One region of the Microbulbifer sp. TB1203 genome, then DNA from elsewhere that is predicted to be linked to it. Evidence: predicted binding sites of a transcription regulator. Region 1 holds the regulator's gene; the other holds the start of a gene.

Evidence for each region. Region 1 encodes PhoB, which activates phosphate uptake and scavenging genes when phosphate is short. Its sites were predicted from a motif close to TGTCATAAANNTGTAACA; they were not measured.
Region 2: the regulator PhoB is predicted to act here: its motif matches at 3,699-3,716, upstream of PP263_RS02230 (phosphatase PAP2 family protein).

What each region holds. Positions count from the first base shown of each region.
Region 1 is NZ_CP116899.1:3,805,706-3,813,382, forward strand. Features, by position in the region: gene PP263_RS16110 (DUF938 domain-containing protein) at 1-401, shown strand, start outside; gene PP263_RS16115 (hypothetical protein) at 413-772, shown strand; gene PP263_RS16120 (lipopolysaccharide kinase InaA family protein) at 953-3,184, opposite strand; gene phoR (phosphate regulon sensor histidine kinase PhoR) at 3,267-4,562, opposite strand; gene phoB (phosphate regulon transcriptional regulator PhoB) at 4,600-5,304, opposite strand; gene ubiA (4-hydroxybenzoate octaprenyltransferase) at 5,393-6,274, opposite strand; gene PP263_RS16140 (chorismate lyase) at 6,267-6,878, opposite strand; gene PP263_RS16145 (dicarboxylate/amino acid:cation symporter) at 7,071-7,677, shown strand, end outside.
Region 2 is NZ_CP116899.1:522,641-530,317, forward strand. Features, by position in the region: gene PP263_RS02215 (DMT family transporter) at 1-808, opposite strand, end outside; gene PP263_RS02220 (AraC family transcriptional regulator) at 969-1,823, shown strand; gene PP263_RS02225 (MJ1255/VC2487 family glycosyltransferase) at 2,072-3,139, opposite strand; gene PP263_RS02230 (phosphatase PAP2 family protein) at 3,136-3,666, opposite strand; gene PP263_RS02235 (saccharopine dehydrogenase NADP-binding domain-containing protein) at 3,927-4,994, opposite strand; gene PP263_RS02240 (DUF1653 domain-containing protein) at 5,062-5,274, opposite strand; gene PP263_RS02245 (DUF3301 domain-containing protein) at 5,286-5,606, opposite strand; gene PP263_RS02250 (hypothetical protein) at 5,700-5,828, shown strand; gene sbnB (2,3-diaminopropionate biosynthesis protein SbnB) at 6,248-7,243, shown strand; gene PP263_RS02260 (MFS transporter) at 7,247-7,677, shown strand, end outside.

The DNA.
Region 1 (7,677 bases):
AGCCCGCGAACAATATGCCGCCGCCGCTGGAGCTGGACGTGAACGGCGAGTGGCCGGATCTGGCTGTGGACGCCGTGTTCACCGCCAACAGCCTGCATATCATGTCCGCGGATTCGGTGCGGGCCCTCTTTCGCGCGTTGCCCCGGGTATTGCAGCCGGGCGGCGCGCTGATAGTCTATGGCCCGATGAAAATCGCCGGCGACTATATTGGCATTGGCCCCGGCGGCGTCGGCTCCAGCAATGCCGATTTCGACCGCTGGCTGAAGCAGCGCGATCCGCACAGCGGCATCCGCGACCTGGAATGGCTGGACCGGTTGGCGGAAGATGCGGGTCTGCAGCGCGTAGAGAATCACTATCTGCCGGCCAACAACCAGTTGGTGGTCTGGCAACTTATCGAGTAAGGGGGTTTGGGATGCCGGACTGGTTGGAAACGGGAGTGATCATCGCCTTCGCGATTGCGGCGGTGTTCTTTTTTGCCAAATACCGCGAGACCGTCGCGATACTGCACGAGAGCGAGCGCATGAAAAAGCGCCTCTCCGATGACCTGGACCGCTACCGCGATATGCCGCGCCTGCGCGCCCTGCGCGACGCCCTGGTGAGCAACGGCACCCTGCCGGTGGACGACCAGGGGCTCGAGCACCTGCTGCTGCGCGACGGGGAAAAGCAGCTGTATCACCTGACCCTGCGTCGCGAGTGCAACGCGGTGGCTGAGGGGGAGACGGTCACCTATCTCAAGGGCGGAGAGGAGCGGGAGCTCGAAGAGCTGTCGTAGCCTACCCATCCTATCCCATGCCCGTAGTGGCGAACCTCGTGTTCGCCCCTTCGGCGCGTTTCGTCATTCTGGCGCAAGCCAGAATCCAGGTGCCACTGGACTGGATACCGGCCTGCGCCGGTATGACGAGTTAATGAGAGCTCAAATCGAAATTGAGTATCTACAGATCATTTATCGCGGTCAGGATTTCTTCTTGCCCTTCAGCCTGCGCTTGAGCCCGATCTTCAGGTCGTAGTACAGGAACGGCAGTCGGTGCAGCGGCGTGAACCGGCGCCCCAGCGCACCCAGGTAGAGCGCCATAAATTCCTTCCGGCTCTGCCAGTCCAGCTTGTAGCAGGCGCGCTTCAGATCTGAAAGGCGGCGGGAGACGGTCAGCTGCTTGGGGTAGAAGCGCGCGCGGCCGGTGTCGATCAGCGAGAAATGCGGCTCGTTGTTTTCGTCCAGCCGCACCAGCATGTTGCCGCCGGACAGATCGCGGAAATAGGCCCCGCGCTTGTGCAGCTTAAGCAGGAACTGCGCCAGCTTCTGCAGGAACTCCCTCTTGGCCACACCCCGGTGACAACTCGTCCCCTGTTTGAACGCGGAGAAGAAATCGCGTACCGAGAGATTGCCGGGCTGGAATTCACAGATATACCAGTTTTCGGTTGGGGCCCCGCGCTCGATGCGCTCGAACCAGGCCACCGGGCGCGGGGTGGCCACGCCGATGCGCTGCAGCTCCACCGCCCCGTTCCAGCTGCGCAGCCCTTTGGAGGGCTTGAAGCGGTCCGCCAGCTTCTTGTTCCAGGGCAGCCGGTCCGGCTTCTTTACCACCAGGGATTTTTCCGGATCGCGGGGGTCGGCGACCTTCCACACCGCATTGCGGGTCTTGCGCAGCGCGTCCTGTTTCGCCGGTGCCGGCAGCTTTTGCGGGTGCAGTTCAGCGAACAGCTTGTCCGCATCGGCGCGGCTGGCGGCGCATACCATGCCCCGCCACTGGCCGTCGTCGAAGCAGTAGTAGTTGCCGGCATCCGCGTGGGGCGCGATGCGCGCACCGGCGAACACCCGGGCAGCGCGGTTGACCGCCGGCTCCACCGACACAGGCCAGGCCAGGTAGAGCGGCGCCTCGCCGGCCACCTCCGGCATCTCCGCCAGCGGCGCACCGTCGCGATTGCGCCACTCGGCGCGGGCCAGATCCTCGCGGGAGTAGATGGTCATCAGGTCGGCGGCACAGCCGTTGACCGTCCACACCGCGTGGATGCGCTGGTCGCCGCGAACGAATTCGTGCAGCTGCAGGCGGCGGGAATCGCACAGTTGGCCGCGATACTCCGCACCGGGCACGGTGCGGTTGAAAAAGGCCATGGCATCGAAGGCCGGGCGGGCGCGGTAGTTTTGCAGTTCGCCGTAGTTGGTGCCGTAGAAGCACACCAGTTCGTGGGGCGCGGCGCGGCCGCTGCCGTCGTCGATCAGTCCCTCGCGCCAGCTCACCAGCGGGCCCCAGTAGGCGCGGCCCAGGCTGCCGGAAGCGGCGGCCAGCAGCATGTAGCGGGCCAGGTAGTCCGCCTGCTTCTGCTCGCAGTCCTCCAGCATGCGACGGATTCGCCCAAGGGTCCAGAAGGCGTTGGTGGACCAGGTGTGCGCCAGTTGGAAGCGCTCGCTGATGGCCGCCAGCAGGCGCGCCTTCTTCACCAGGTTGAGCTGGTGCAGGTGGGCGAAACGGCGCCCGAGTACCTTGCGATCGTAGTTCTCCGGCTCGGTGGCGCGCTCGGCGAACAGGTTGGTGGTGTGGATTTCCGGAAGCCCGCCGCAACGGCGCAGGGCTTTGAGCAGGCCGACGTTATAGGGGGGTTCGAAGTCGGTGATATTGGGTCCGGCCAGGCGCAGGCCGCGCTGCTGTACCTCTCCGGCGGCTATCTGCCAGGCGCGGGCGAAGAATTCCAGGCGGTGATAGCCGCACCAGCGCCGGCGGTTCACGGTGTTGCCGATCTCCACCGCCTCCAGCCGATCGCCCCAGCGCTCCAGGGCGGTTACCACAAAGTCGTGCCAGCGCTGGCAGGCGTCCGGCAGCCCCATGCGCGCGGCCTCCTCCGGCGGCTGCACCAGGTGCAGCAACACCGCGAAGCCCTCGTCCAGCAGCCGCTGCAGGAAGCGCTCGGTGTGGCCGCCGGGGGCGCAGTAGCCGTAGTCCAGGCGCACGTGGCGAAGGCCCAGCTCGCGCAGCCGTTCGATGATGTAGGTGTCGCTGTCCGGGTCCGCCTGGCTGGCCACGCAGATGGCGGAGAAGTCCTGCGGCACCCGGTGACCGGCGCTGGCGAGATGGCCGGCGGGAGCCCGGAAGTGGCCCCGCAGCAGGTAGGACAGGGCCCCGAGGTGGAAGGCGCCCCGCACCGAGGACAAATCGCGGTCGCCATCTGCAGGAAAAGTCTCTACCGCCACTGCTGGTCTCCCGGAGAATTACTCTGACGTGATCGTGAGGCGGGGGATTCTAGCAGCAATTGGGTAATTTTTAACCTGTAAATTAGGCGGAAGCGGCGGTGGAGAGTTTGCTGGGGGGAAAGTGCAGGGCGAAGGTGCTGCCGCGGCCGGGTGTGCTGTCCACGCTCAGTTCGCCGCTGTGGCGCAGCAGCACGTGTTTGACGATGGCGAGGCCGAGGCCGGTGCCGCCGCTGTCGCGGGAGCGGCCCGCATCCACGCGGTAGAAGCGCTCGGTGAGACGGGGGATGTGGATGGGGTCGATGCCGATGCCGCTGTCCTGTACCGAGAAGTGGCCGCCGCGGCTGTCCACCCACCAGCGCAGCTGGATGGGGCCGCCGGCGGGGCTGTATTTGACCGCGTTCAGCGCCAGGTTGGCGAAGGCGCTGTGCAGCTCGGTGGCGTCGCCGGTGAGGGTGGCGTCCTGCAGGCACTCGACGCTGATCTGGTGGCGTCCGGCGCTGAGGCCGCGGGCCTCCCCCGCCACCCGCTCCATCAGCTCGCGCACGGGGATCTGTTCGCGGCCGCTGTTGCGCTCTGAGGTTTCCAGGCGCGCGAGCAGAAGGAGGTCGTTGACCAGGCTGGTCATGCGCTGGGTCTGATCGAGCATCTGGGCCAGCGGCCGCTGCCAGCCCTGGGGCGCCTGGCCGCTGCCCTCCAGGGTTTCCAGGTAGCCGGCGATCACCGTCAGCGGGGTGCGCAGCTCGTGGGACACATTGGCGACGAAATCCCGGCGCATCTGTTCCAGGTTGTGCAGCCGGGTGACGTCGCGCACGATCACCAGGGCCTCGTCGCGGCCGTAGCGGGTGACTTCCATCTGCAGGATGCGCGCGTCGTTGCCCGGCGCCGGCAGGGTCAGCGGCTCGCGCCGGCCCTGCTGCTGCATGTAGCTGACGAAACCGGGTTCGCGCACGAAATTGATCAGGGGCTGGCCGGCGTCCTCGGGGCGCAGGCCGAGCAGCTCGCCGGCGGCGGGGTTCCACCAGGCCAGGTTGCCGTCGTCCTCCAGTGCCACTATGCCCTCGCGCAGGGCGCTGGTGCTGTCCTGCACGCGGCGCAACATGGCGTGCAGCTTCTGTTTCTCGCGGCGGTGGCGGCGCTGGAGGCGGTAGAAGTCGTCGTAGATGTCGCCCCAGACGCCGAAGGCGGTGGGCGCGGGGCCGCGGCGGCCGTTGGCCAGCCAGCGGTTGAAGCGGCTCTGCTGCCAGAGCACCCAACCCAGGTAGACCGCCAGGCCGAGGGCGATGGCCGGCAGCCAGCGTCCGGTGGAGAAACCGAGAATGGCGCAGCCCAGGGCGATGACGGCAAAGCGCGAGAACTCGCCGATACTGCGATCCAGCATTGAAGGTGTCGCTGTGTTGATTCAGGCGGGCAAAGTTTTACACTTTTTCCGCGGTTTGCACAGAAAAGCGGTAGCCGGTGCCGCGCACCGTCTGGATGTAGCGGTCGTGGCCGTCCACTGCCAGGGCCTTGCGCAGGCGGCGGATATGCACGTCCACGGTGCGCTCCTCCACATAGACGTTGCCGCCCCAGACGTGGTCCAGCAGCTGGGTACGGGTGTAGGCGCGCTCCTGGTGGGAGAGGAAAAACGTTAGCAGGCGGAATTCCGTGGGGCCCATCTCCACCGCCTGGCCGCCGATGGTCACCCGGTGACTGATCGGATCCAGCGCCAGTTGGCCGGCGGTGAGTGGTTCCTCCGGGGTGCTGGGGCCGGCGCGGCGCAACACCGCCTTGAGGCGCGCCACCAGTTCCCGGGGGGAAAACGGCTTGGTGATATAGTCGTCGGCGCCGGTCTCCAGGCCCTTGATCTTGTGATCTTCCTCGCCCTTGGCGGTGAGCATGATGATGGGGATGGAGGCGGTGAGTTCATCGCGCTTGAGGCGGCGGGCAAGCTCCACTCCGGACACGTCCGGCAGCATCCAGTCGAGCAGGATCAGGTCCGGCTTTTCATCGACCACCTGCGCGTGCGCGGCCTGGGCGTTTTCCGCTTCGATGCAACGGTACTCCGCCATCTCCAGTGCCACGCGCAGCATATCGCGCACAGCGGCTTCGTCGTCGACTATCAGAATGGTTTTGTTTTGCATCTGTCATACCCTGCTTTTGCCGGTCATTTAACGGCATTCCTATGACAAATATATGACAGGCGTAAAACAGCCCCCAGGCTGCGGGGGCTCAACTCAGCAGATAGTGGAAAAATATTCCGCTGAATACCGCTGTGCCCACCCAATTGTTGTTCAAGAACGCGCGGAAACAGGCATCCCTTTCCCGGCCGCGGATCAACCACTGCTGGTAGGCGAACAGGCCGGCGGCGACGGCCAGGCCGAATTGGTAGGGAGTGCCCAACTCAAAACGGCGGCCGACCAGCAGCAGCGCGAAGAGCACCATCAGCTGCAGCGCGCCGGTCATGGCCTTGTCCATGTCGCCGAACAGGATGGCGGTGGACTTGACCCCGATACGCAGGTCGTCGTCGCGGTCCACCATCGCGTAGAAGGTGTCGTAGCACACGGTCCACAGCAGGTTGGCGGTCACCAGCAGCCAGGCGGTGGACGGCACCTCGCCGGTGGCGGCGGCGAAGGCCATGGGAATGCCCATGCTGAAGGCCGCCCCCAGCACCACCTGCGGCAGGTGGGTATAGCGCTTGGCGAAGGGGTAGCAGAAGGCCAGCGCCAGCGCCGGCAGGGACATCAAGATGGTGAGCCGGTTGGTGGTGAGCACTAACAGAAACGCGGGCAGGCTCAGGGCGGCGAACAGCAGCAGCGCGCCGCGCGGGGTGACCCGGCCGGTTGCCAGGGGGCGCGCGGCGGTGCGCTTGACGTGGCCGTCAATGCGGCGGTCGGCGAAGTCGTTGACCGCACAGCCGGCGGCGCGCATCAATAGCACCCCCAGGGTGAATACCGCGAACAGGTGCAGCCCGGGCCAGCCCTCCGCCGCCAGCCATAGCGCTCCCCAGGTGGGCCAGAGCAGCAGCAGTGTGCCGATGGGCCTGTCCAGGCGCGCCAGCTGCCAGTAGGGCAGCGCGGCGGGCCAGTGCTGGGAAAGTTGTCGACTAATCATTACGCACTTCCAACTTGTTGAAGGGCGGGTGCTGCGGGCGAAAACCGTCGAGAAAGGCCTCCGCCACCAGCAGCGGCTTGTCGCGCAGCCAGAAAGTGGAGCGGCGCCCCCAGGCGCTCGCGCCCTCCCCGGCCAGTTCGCGCAGCCGGCAGCGGGGGTTGCGGCGCAGCCGGTTCAGCACGATGGGCCCGCGGCGGATATCCGGCTGGCTGAACAGCAGTTCCCCCAGCGGGCGGTTGTCCAGGCTGCGCAGGTAGCGGGACCTGCCCTGCAGGCTGCGCTCGGGCAGTACACTGCGCGCGTATACCCAGGTCCGGCCGTTGCCGTACAGCAGCACCTCGCGCACCAGTGCCCGCTGGCGTTCGCGCATGTCCAGCGCCCGGCGCTCCTCCAAACCGGGTTGCTGCCAGCGCTGGGACAGCACCTGCACCCGGAAGCCGCCACCACTCAGGTGCTTGAGTGCGGCAGTGAGCGATCCCGGGTGCAACAGCCAGGGCAGCAGTTCCGCCGGTGGCCTCTCTCCCTGCAGGGTTTCCAGCGGCTGGCTGAGCCAGGCGCCGTCCGGTTCGTAGGGGGATTGGTACCCGGGGGGGGAGTAAAGCACAGCAAGCTCCGCGCGTTCCACAAAGGCGGGATTGTACAGTGGTCAGGGTCGGTGGTCAGTGGCCCCTAGTGTCCTGTCTCGTATCGCTATTTAATACCAGACAGGACACTACTCCGCTTTGCCCCGGGCCACGCCAGTGGCTATAGTGGCCGGCCGCACGCATAACAACGAGATCAACACGGGAATCACCCCATGGGTTTGACCACTAGAATCCTGCTGGCGATGCTGCTGGGCATCGTCGTCGGTGTACTGTTCAACTTTCTCAGTACCAGTCAGTTGCTGGGCAGTGGTGTTACCGGAGTCATCGACACTTATCTGGTCGATGGCCTGTTCGACATCGCCGGACGCATCTTTATCGCTTCGCTGAAACTGATGGTGGTGCCGCTGGTACTGGTATCGCTGATCTGCGGTGCCTGCGCCCTCTCCGAGGGCAGCCGCGTGGGCGTGCTGGCGGTCAAGACGATAACGCTCTATCTGTTGACCACCGCGGTTGCGATCACCCTCGCGTTGCTGATGGGCACGCTGTTCCAGCCCGGCAAGGGTATGGAGGGGCTGGTTGCCGACGCCACTTTTGAAGCCCCCCCTTCACCGTCGCTGAAGGATGTTCTGATCGACATCTTCCCCACCAACCCGGTGGAGGCCATGGCGGCTGGCAATATGTTGCAGATTATTGTCTTCGCCCTGCTGATGGGCTACGCGGTTTCCCGCAGCGGTGAGCCGGGACGGCGGATAGCATCCTTCTTCAACGACCTGAACGACGTCATCATGCGCATGGTGGGAGTGCTGATGGCTTTCGCCC
Region 2 (7,677 bases), 2.1 Mb from region 1:
TCAACGCGGTCCACTGATAGCCTTCGAACCAGGCGGAAAAGCTCAGCGCCACTATCGGGAACAGCACCGTGGCGTAGGCGGCGCGGTTGGCGCCGATGCGGCCCACCAGGCTCAGGTAGGCGGTGAAGCCCAGGATCGAGCCGGGGACTGCCAGGTAGAGCAGGCTGCCCAGATAGAGCGGGCTGGTGTCCAGTTTCCAGGGTGTGCCGCTGGCCACAATGCAGGCGAGCAGTATCAACGCGCCGTAGTTCATCGCGTAGGCGTTGCAGGTCCAGGGTTTGAGCCCCCTCCTGGCGTGCCGCACCGAAACCATATTGCCCAGGGAGAAAAAGTAGGTGCCCAGCACCGACAGGCCCAGCCCCAGGGCGGCGGTCCTATCGAAGTTGCCGCCGGCGATACTGTCCCAGAACAGCGATATCAGGCCGGCGATACCCAGTGCCGCGGCCAGGTAGACACCGCGCTCGGCGCGCTCTCCCCACAACAGCCGGCTGTTCAGTGCGTTGAACAGCACCGCTGCGGAAAACACCACCGAAATCAACCCACTGACGATGTACTGGCTGGCAGTGTAGAAACAGATAAAATTCAGCGAGAAAAGACAGCCGCCCTGCAGCACAAAGAAGCCGTGATCCCGCAGCGTGGTTTTCTGCACCCCGCGCAGCAGCATGAGTGCAGGCAGGAACAGCAGGCCGGCGATCGCGAAGCGGTAAAACGCCGAGACCAGCACCGGTACCTCTCCCATCTGGAAGTGAATGGCGATCCAGGTGGTGCCCCAGAGCAATACCGTGCTGGCGTAGAGAAACAGGTTCATGGGTGACTCCGTGATACTGCGAATGGATGGGCAGCATAGGGAGGAGCGCCTGGGGAATCGCGCAGGATATTGCGGTGCTTAGCAGATTCTTGCGGTTTTTATCGGCGGGGAATTGTCCGGGGGCGTTTTTCACAGTAGCTTGGCCCCTATGAGCAGAGCAGTGACAACCACCGTTAGCGAGACACTGGATGGCGCCGGCGCCCGCCGCCTGAATCACTGTGTCCTGAATCGGGATCTGTCCCTGGCCCTGTGGGGCAACCGCGAAGTCCGCGTGGCCTACCACCAGGTGGCACACCACACCCTCAGCCTGTACCTGCGCGGCGGCTACCGCACCCGGCGGCTGGATGCGGAACACGGCTTCGGCGCCCCTGGCAAACTCTGCTTGATGCCGGCCACCAGCGATTCCGTTTGGGAAGTGGGCCAGTACCAAGAATTTGTTCACCTGTATATTTCCGACGCCGGCTTGAGGCACTTCGCCTTGGAGTCCTTCGACTACGATCCGCGCCGGGTGGAGATTCCCGACCTGACCTTCTTCGAGCACCCGCGAATCAATGCCGCCTGCAAAGCGCTGCTGCAGACACCGTGGGTGGAGGGGGGCGAACGCCTGCAATTGCAGCAAGGCACCTACGAACTGATGGGGCAACTGATCCGCAGCTTTGTGCAGCCGCGCTCGGCGAACGGACCCCTGAAAGGCGGCCTGAGCGGCCGCCAGCTCAGCCGCGCGCGGGACTATATCCAGGCGAATTTCGGCGGTGAGCTGCAACTGGACCAACTGGCACAGGCCGCCGGCCTCAGCCGCTACCATTTCGCGCGCATGTTCAAGCTGAGCACCGGGCTGACCCCGCACCAGTATGTGAACAAGGTGCGGGTACAGCGCGGGCGGGAAATGCTGGAGGCGGGCTTGCCGCAGGCGGAGGTGGCGGTGCTCTGTGGTTTCTCCCACCAGAGCCATTTTGCCGCACACTTCAAACGGTATCTCGGGGTGACGCCGGGGCAGTATCTGCGGAGTCTCTGAGAGCCTATTTGAAGTCTTCAAAGATTCGGTCTCAGTGCGGGGCCGGGCGGGGTGCTCGGGGCCGGGCGGGGTGCTGCTTTCCGGGACACGCTGTGAATACGTCCCTGTACGCTCGTAATCGGCATCCATGCCTCATACGGTCCCGGAAAGCAGCACCCCACCCGGCCCTGGAGAGTTTCGTGCAAGAGTCCAAACAGGCTCTTAGGATTCCCGGAGACGCATCCCAACCTATGGGAAGTCTCTGGCCTTTACTCAGCAGCGGCTCCCGCGGACTCCAGCGCGCTGCCCCCGCGTCCTGGCACCACCTGTTCCCACAGGCTGTTGGCCAGTTCTGCGGGTGTCTGTCGGCGGCCGTCGGCGATCCAGCGCACTATCTCGCCAGCCACATCCGGCCACTGGATGCGCACCCCGGCGGGATCGTTGTCCAGCCAGTCGCGAATCGCAGCGGCGTCCACCCGCTCCACCACTCTGGCCAGTTGTAGTTCGCGCAAGGCGCAGGCATTGGCCTCCTGCTCGAACTGGCCGGCCAAGGGGCGGGTCAGGATGGGCTTGCCCAGGGCCAGGGTTTCCGCAATCAGCTCGAAACCGGAGTTGCAGATCACCGCGTGCGCATCGGCCAGGTCCTGTTGAAAGCCGTCTGTGGAGGGGGCCTTGAGTTGGATATTCTCCGCCGCGGGCAGGTCCACCGGGGCGCCGTAAACGATAAACCGTTCCGGCAGCTGTGCCAGTTCCCCCAGCATCGGGCCATGGTGTTCGAAGGGCAGGTACACCAGAATGTGCCCGCCGCTGCCGGGCAGCCCGTGGGGCTGGGCGATGGGCGGCAGTATCGGGTGGCCGAAGTGATACCAGTGCATGCCCAGGCTGCTCTGCACCGGCGCGAAGACGCGCATAACCGCCCGCGGCAGCCACCGATAGCGCGGCGCCGGGATCGGGAAATTGAATGCGTATTGGTGCCCCAGGCCCAGGCTGGGCCTGCGTCTGCGCCTGGCGGCCCAGGCGGTGACCGGCTCAAAATCGCTGATCACCAGGTCGAAATCGTCCACCGGCAGTTCGCGGATATCCCGCAGCAGCCGGCGCAGATGCAGTTGCCTGGTGGTGGCGATGCCGTCCAGCTGGCCTTCCCGGTGCACGAAGGTCAGGCCCTCGCGCCACCAGTAGTCGCCAAAGGCTTCCATACAGAACAGTTTGTCGGGGTCGCGGCCGGAGAACAGCCATTGGACTTCCAGGTCCGGGTGATTTTGCAGCGCACCGGCCATGGCGCGAGCTCGGGAGATATGGCCGTTGCCGGTACCCTGCACTCCATAGAGTATTTTCACAAAAAGGCTCCGCAAATTAGCAGGCCGACGCTGGTTCCAAGGGCGGCGCCGGCACAGACATCAGTGGGAAAATGTACGCCCAGGCCCACGCGTGAGGTGCCCACGCCCGCGGCCCAAAAATAGCCTAGCAGCCACAGCGGACTACCGGCCTGGGAGAGCAGGGTGATGAACAGAAAGGCGCCGGAAGTGTGTCCGGAAGGCAGGCTGAAGCGGTCGTGGGCGACAATGACTGAACGCATGCCGGGAATCGCCTGGGGCGGGCGCAGTCGCCGCGTGGTGTTCTTGATGGTCCAATAGAGGGAGCGCTCCACCGCGTAGGCGGTGCCGCAAAGGTAGAAAAATTGGACTGCAGCCGCCCCGGTGCTGGCCAGCGCCACGATCAGGGGGGAGATCAGGTAGAGCCAGCCGTCCGCGGATTTCGACAGCCACAGGTAGCGTTTGCGCGACGCCGGCCGCATCGCCCGCTCCGCCATATGCAGTACCAGGGATACGTCCAGGCTTTTCAGAGTGACAGGTAAGCTTCGCATGGGGCCAAGGTACGAAGCTTGTATTGCGCGGAATTGACCGAATTATGTCAGGTTTGTGAAATGTCGGGACTCGGGAAAGAATACCGGAGCCTGATGCGAAGGCCCTGATGCCGGGAGCCGTTCGAGAGACGATTGCCGATGAGGCTGTTGAACGAACGGCTACCGGCAGCAGGGCCGCCGGGGGGCCTCGCCTTCGGGACTCGGGACTCGGACTCGGGCGGGCCTGTAGGGTGCGCCGTGCGCACCGGGTGCCCATAGGTTCAATCGATACCGATCTTGATCTGTCCGGAACCGGGCAGCCGCTCCACCAGTTCGTAGCCGCAGAGTTTCGACGGCGTAAAGTAGCCACCGGGCCCCTTGTAGTCGAGCAGGAATTCCATCACCGCCAGGGAGCCGTGCACCGTGACATCGTAACCGTTGGCGGTGACCACCCGGCCGATCTTGCGCTCGCCGCGGCGGTCGTGGCGTATTTCGCCCCAGATCCAGGTCTGCTGTTCCGCGCGCTTCTCCTCGCCGGGCCCGCGTACAGATTTGTCCACCTTGCGCTTGAGCCAGTCCTGCACCCACTGCTTGCGCAGCAGCCAGCGGAATTTGTTCATGCGCCGCATTTTTTTCGCGCGCCGCGGGCTCATGGGAATATACACGGCGATATTGGGAATCCCGGTGGAGTAGTAGGCGGTGGCCACGTCGCCCCACGGAATCGAGACGGCGAATTTCTCTCCGCGACCGAAATCGACGGTGCGGCTGATTTCGGCGTGGCCGGTAATCTCGATCTCGCCGTTGCGCCTTATTGCACTGCCGACGCCCAGGCTCTCGATGGAGGTCTTGGCGGTGCCGGGGCTGAGAGAGGAGTCAGAATCGAAACCCAGGCTCAGGTGGGTGGCGGTGGGAATCGCCTTGTGCAGCGCCGCCGCCAGGCAATCCGTGGGAATCACGTCGAAGCCGGTTCCCGGGCAGAGCACCACGCCCGCGGCTTTGGCTTCCGCATTCATGCTGTGGGCCAGTTGGTAGACCGACATTTCTCCAGTGATGTCCTGGTAGTGGGTGCGACTGGCGATACAGGCGAGCATCATGGGCTCGGCGGTGGCGGAGAAGGGCCCCGCGCAGTGGATCACCACGTCGATATCCCGCAGGGTGCGCTCCAGGGTTTCGCTGGAGTCGAGACCGACCGCCATGGCCGGCAGTCCCAATTCTTCCGCCAGCGGCTGCAGTTTTTGCGAACTGCGCCCCGCCAGCAGCGGGCGGTAGCCCTTGGCCACGGCTTCGCGGGCGATCAGCTCGCCGGTATAGCCGTAGGCGCCGTAGATCATTATTTTTTTATTGTTCACCGATGAGAGGCCTTATCTGTTGGATCGGTTGACGGGGGTGCGGCAACATTAATGGCGCCCGGTCGCGCTAGTCAAATTCCTGTAACAGTTGGAAACGCGGCACCAGTTCGCCGTCCCTTTCCACTTTTTCCGCAAACATTTCCAGCGGTCGCACCCAGACGCCGTAGTCGCCGTACAGTGCGCGGTAGACCACCAGCCGCTCTCCGGTTTCGCTGTGAGTGGCCACTTCCATTACCTCGTAGCGCTCGCCTTTGTAGTGGCGATAGATTCCGCGTTTCATCTGTGCTCCGTTCAGGCGAGGTGGTGGGGGGAAAGTTGTATCTGCGTTATGCGCCGCCCGTGCAGCACGGCGATCCCGGCGTAGCGGTGCTCGCCGGTGGAGGTGAACTCGAATTCGTAGCTGCGCTGCAGGCGCACCTGACCGCGGCTGTCGCGCTTGAGGCGGGTGCGCATCAGGGCCACGGTGTCGTCCAGCAACTGTACGCCCAGTTGCGCGCAGTGGCTGGCGGCGGCCCGGCGCACCTGTTCCTTGGCCGCCATGCCGGCCCATAGGTACCAGCCGGCGAGGATGAACAGGAACAGCCAGAAGAGATCGCTCAGTGAGTAGTACATTGACAGGTAGTTGCTATCATCGGGACGGCGCAAGAATACCACTGAAGGAGTCGTTATGCCCGGTACTATCCTTCGGGCTGGGTGCAGACGGATATGGGTGGGCCCAATGCGCTGATCTCCGCGGAGGAGAGCGTTGCCGGTTTGAAGAAAACCCTGCTCGCTGCCCACCTGGGCGGGAGTGGCCATTTTTTCAATTACGACGGCAGCGAGATTCCCTGGTAGTCGCCCGGCATCGAGTAACCGGCGGGAGAGAGAGGTTTCTCGCCCAATTTTCTGGCAGATATCCAGTGCCCCCCATCCGGTATCGGTCCCCCGATACCGTTCCACTTTTCCCTGATCTATTCCCTCTGAAGGCGCTGTGCCTTGATAGTGGTTTTTTGTTGCAAATGAGAATTATTGGCGTGTAGAATGCGCAGCAATCGTTAATGAGAACGTTTTCTTTTTGATAATAGTTCTCAAGTTAACGTGAAGCCGCCTGGCGGGAAGAGCGCTGACAGCGCCGCCTCCGAAAGGCTGTAAAACCAATAACTCCCATTATCAAGCGTTTGGAGGGATTCATGGCGCCATCGACAGCCGATTTACATTCTCTGGAAACTGCAAGCGGATCGACCCGGATCAAACAGGAAGCAGTGCCGCCGACAATGCTTTATCTCAGCCAGTCCGACCTTATCGGACTCGGCGCCGAATCCAGCCAGATATATGTCGACGCCATCACCGAGGGTCTGGCCCTGCACGCCCGGGGCGAGGCGGTCCAGCCCCTGAAACCCTACCTGCGCTGGCCCGACGCTCCCCACATCGCCGACCGCATTATCGCCATGCCCTGTTACCTGGGTGGCGAGCGGCCGGTGGCCGGCATCAAATGGGTGGGCAGCCGCGAGGCCAACCCCCGCGAGCGGGGCCTGCCCCGGGCGAGCGCCCTGATCGTTCTCAACGACGCGCACAGCAACTACCCGGTCGCGATCATGGAGGGGGCCCTGATCAGCGGTATGCGCACCGCGGCAGTGACGGCGGTGGCCGCCAGGCACCTGGCCCTGCCGGGATTTTCCAGTGTTTCCTGCATCGGCTGCGGTCCCATCGCGCGCATGCAGCTGATCACCCTGTTGGAGCAGTTTTCCGGCATAGAGCGGGTTCACCTGTACGATCACAACGGGGCTGCCGCAGTGTCGTTGAAGTCGAGCCTCGAGGCGCTGCGCCCCGGCCTCGACTGTGTCATCTCGCAAAGCGCGCGCGAGGCGGTCGGGGAAGGAGAACTGGTGGTTACCTGCACCACGGCGGACAAACCCTATATCGAATACGACTGGCTCCGCCCGGGGGCGTTTGTCAGCAACGTTTCCATCATGGATGTGCACAAGGAAGTGTTCGAGCGCGCCGATAAAGTGGTGGTCGACGACTGGGAACAGTCAAACCGGGAAAAAAAGATCATCCACCAGTTGGTGCTGGAGGGCCGCTTCAGCCGCGAGAAACTGCACGCCGAACTGGGTGAACTGGTGCTCGGCACGCGGCCGGGGCGCGAATGGCCCCGAGAAATCATTCTGCTCAACGCCATGGGCATGGCGGTGGACGACCTGGTCTGCGCCCGCCGCTTTTACGAAAAGGCGCTCGAGCAGTCCGCCGGTACGAAACTGCCGCTGTTCTAATCCATGAACCCTGTACAAGCAAACAGCGGAAACCTGGTCCTGCTCTGGTGTTGCCAGTGTGTGGCCACGCTGGGGCTGATGGCCATGGTGCCGCTCATGCCGTTGTACCTGGCTCAGCTCGGCGAGGGTTATTCGCCGGTTTGGGCCAGCTTTGCACTGGCTGCGCCCGCAGTGACGGCACTGGTTTTTTCATCGCGCATCGGCCGCGCCTGCGATCGCTACGGTTACCGCTTTATGGTGCTGGTCTCTCTGGTGCTGTTCACCGCCAGCATGTCGTTGATTGCACTGAGCGATGGCATCGTCGGCTTCCTGCTCGGGCGACTGCTATTAGGCGCCAGCGGGGTCAGCGTCACCCTGACCGCATTCGCCTGTGCCGCTGGCGGCATTGAACGGCGCGGTCGGGTACTGGGCCGGCTGCAGAGTGCTGCCGCCTG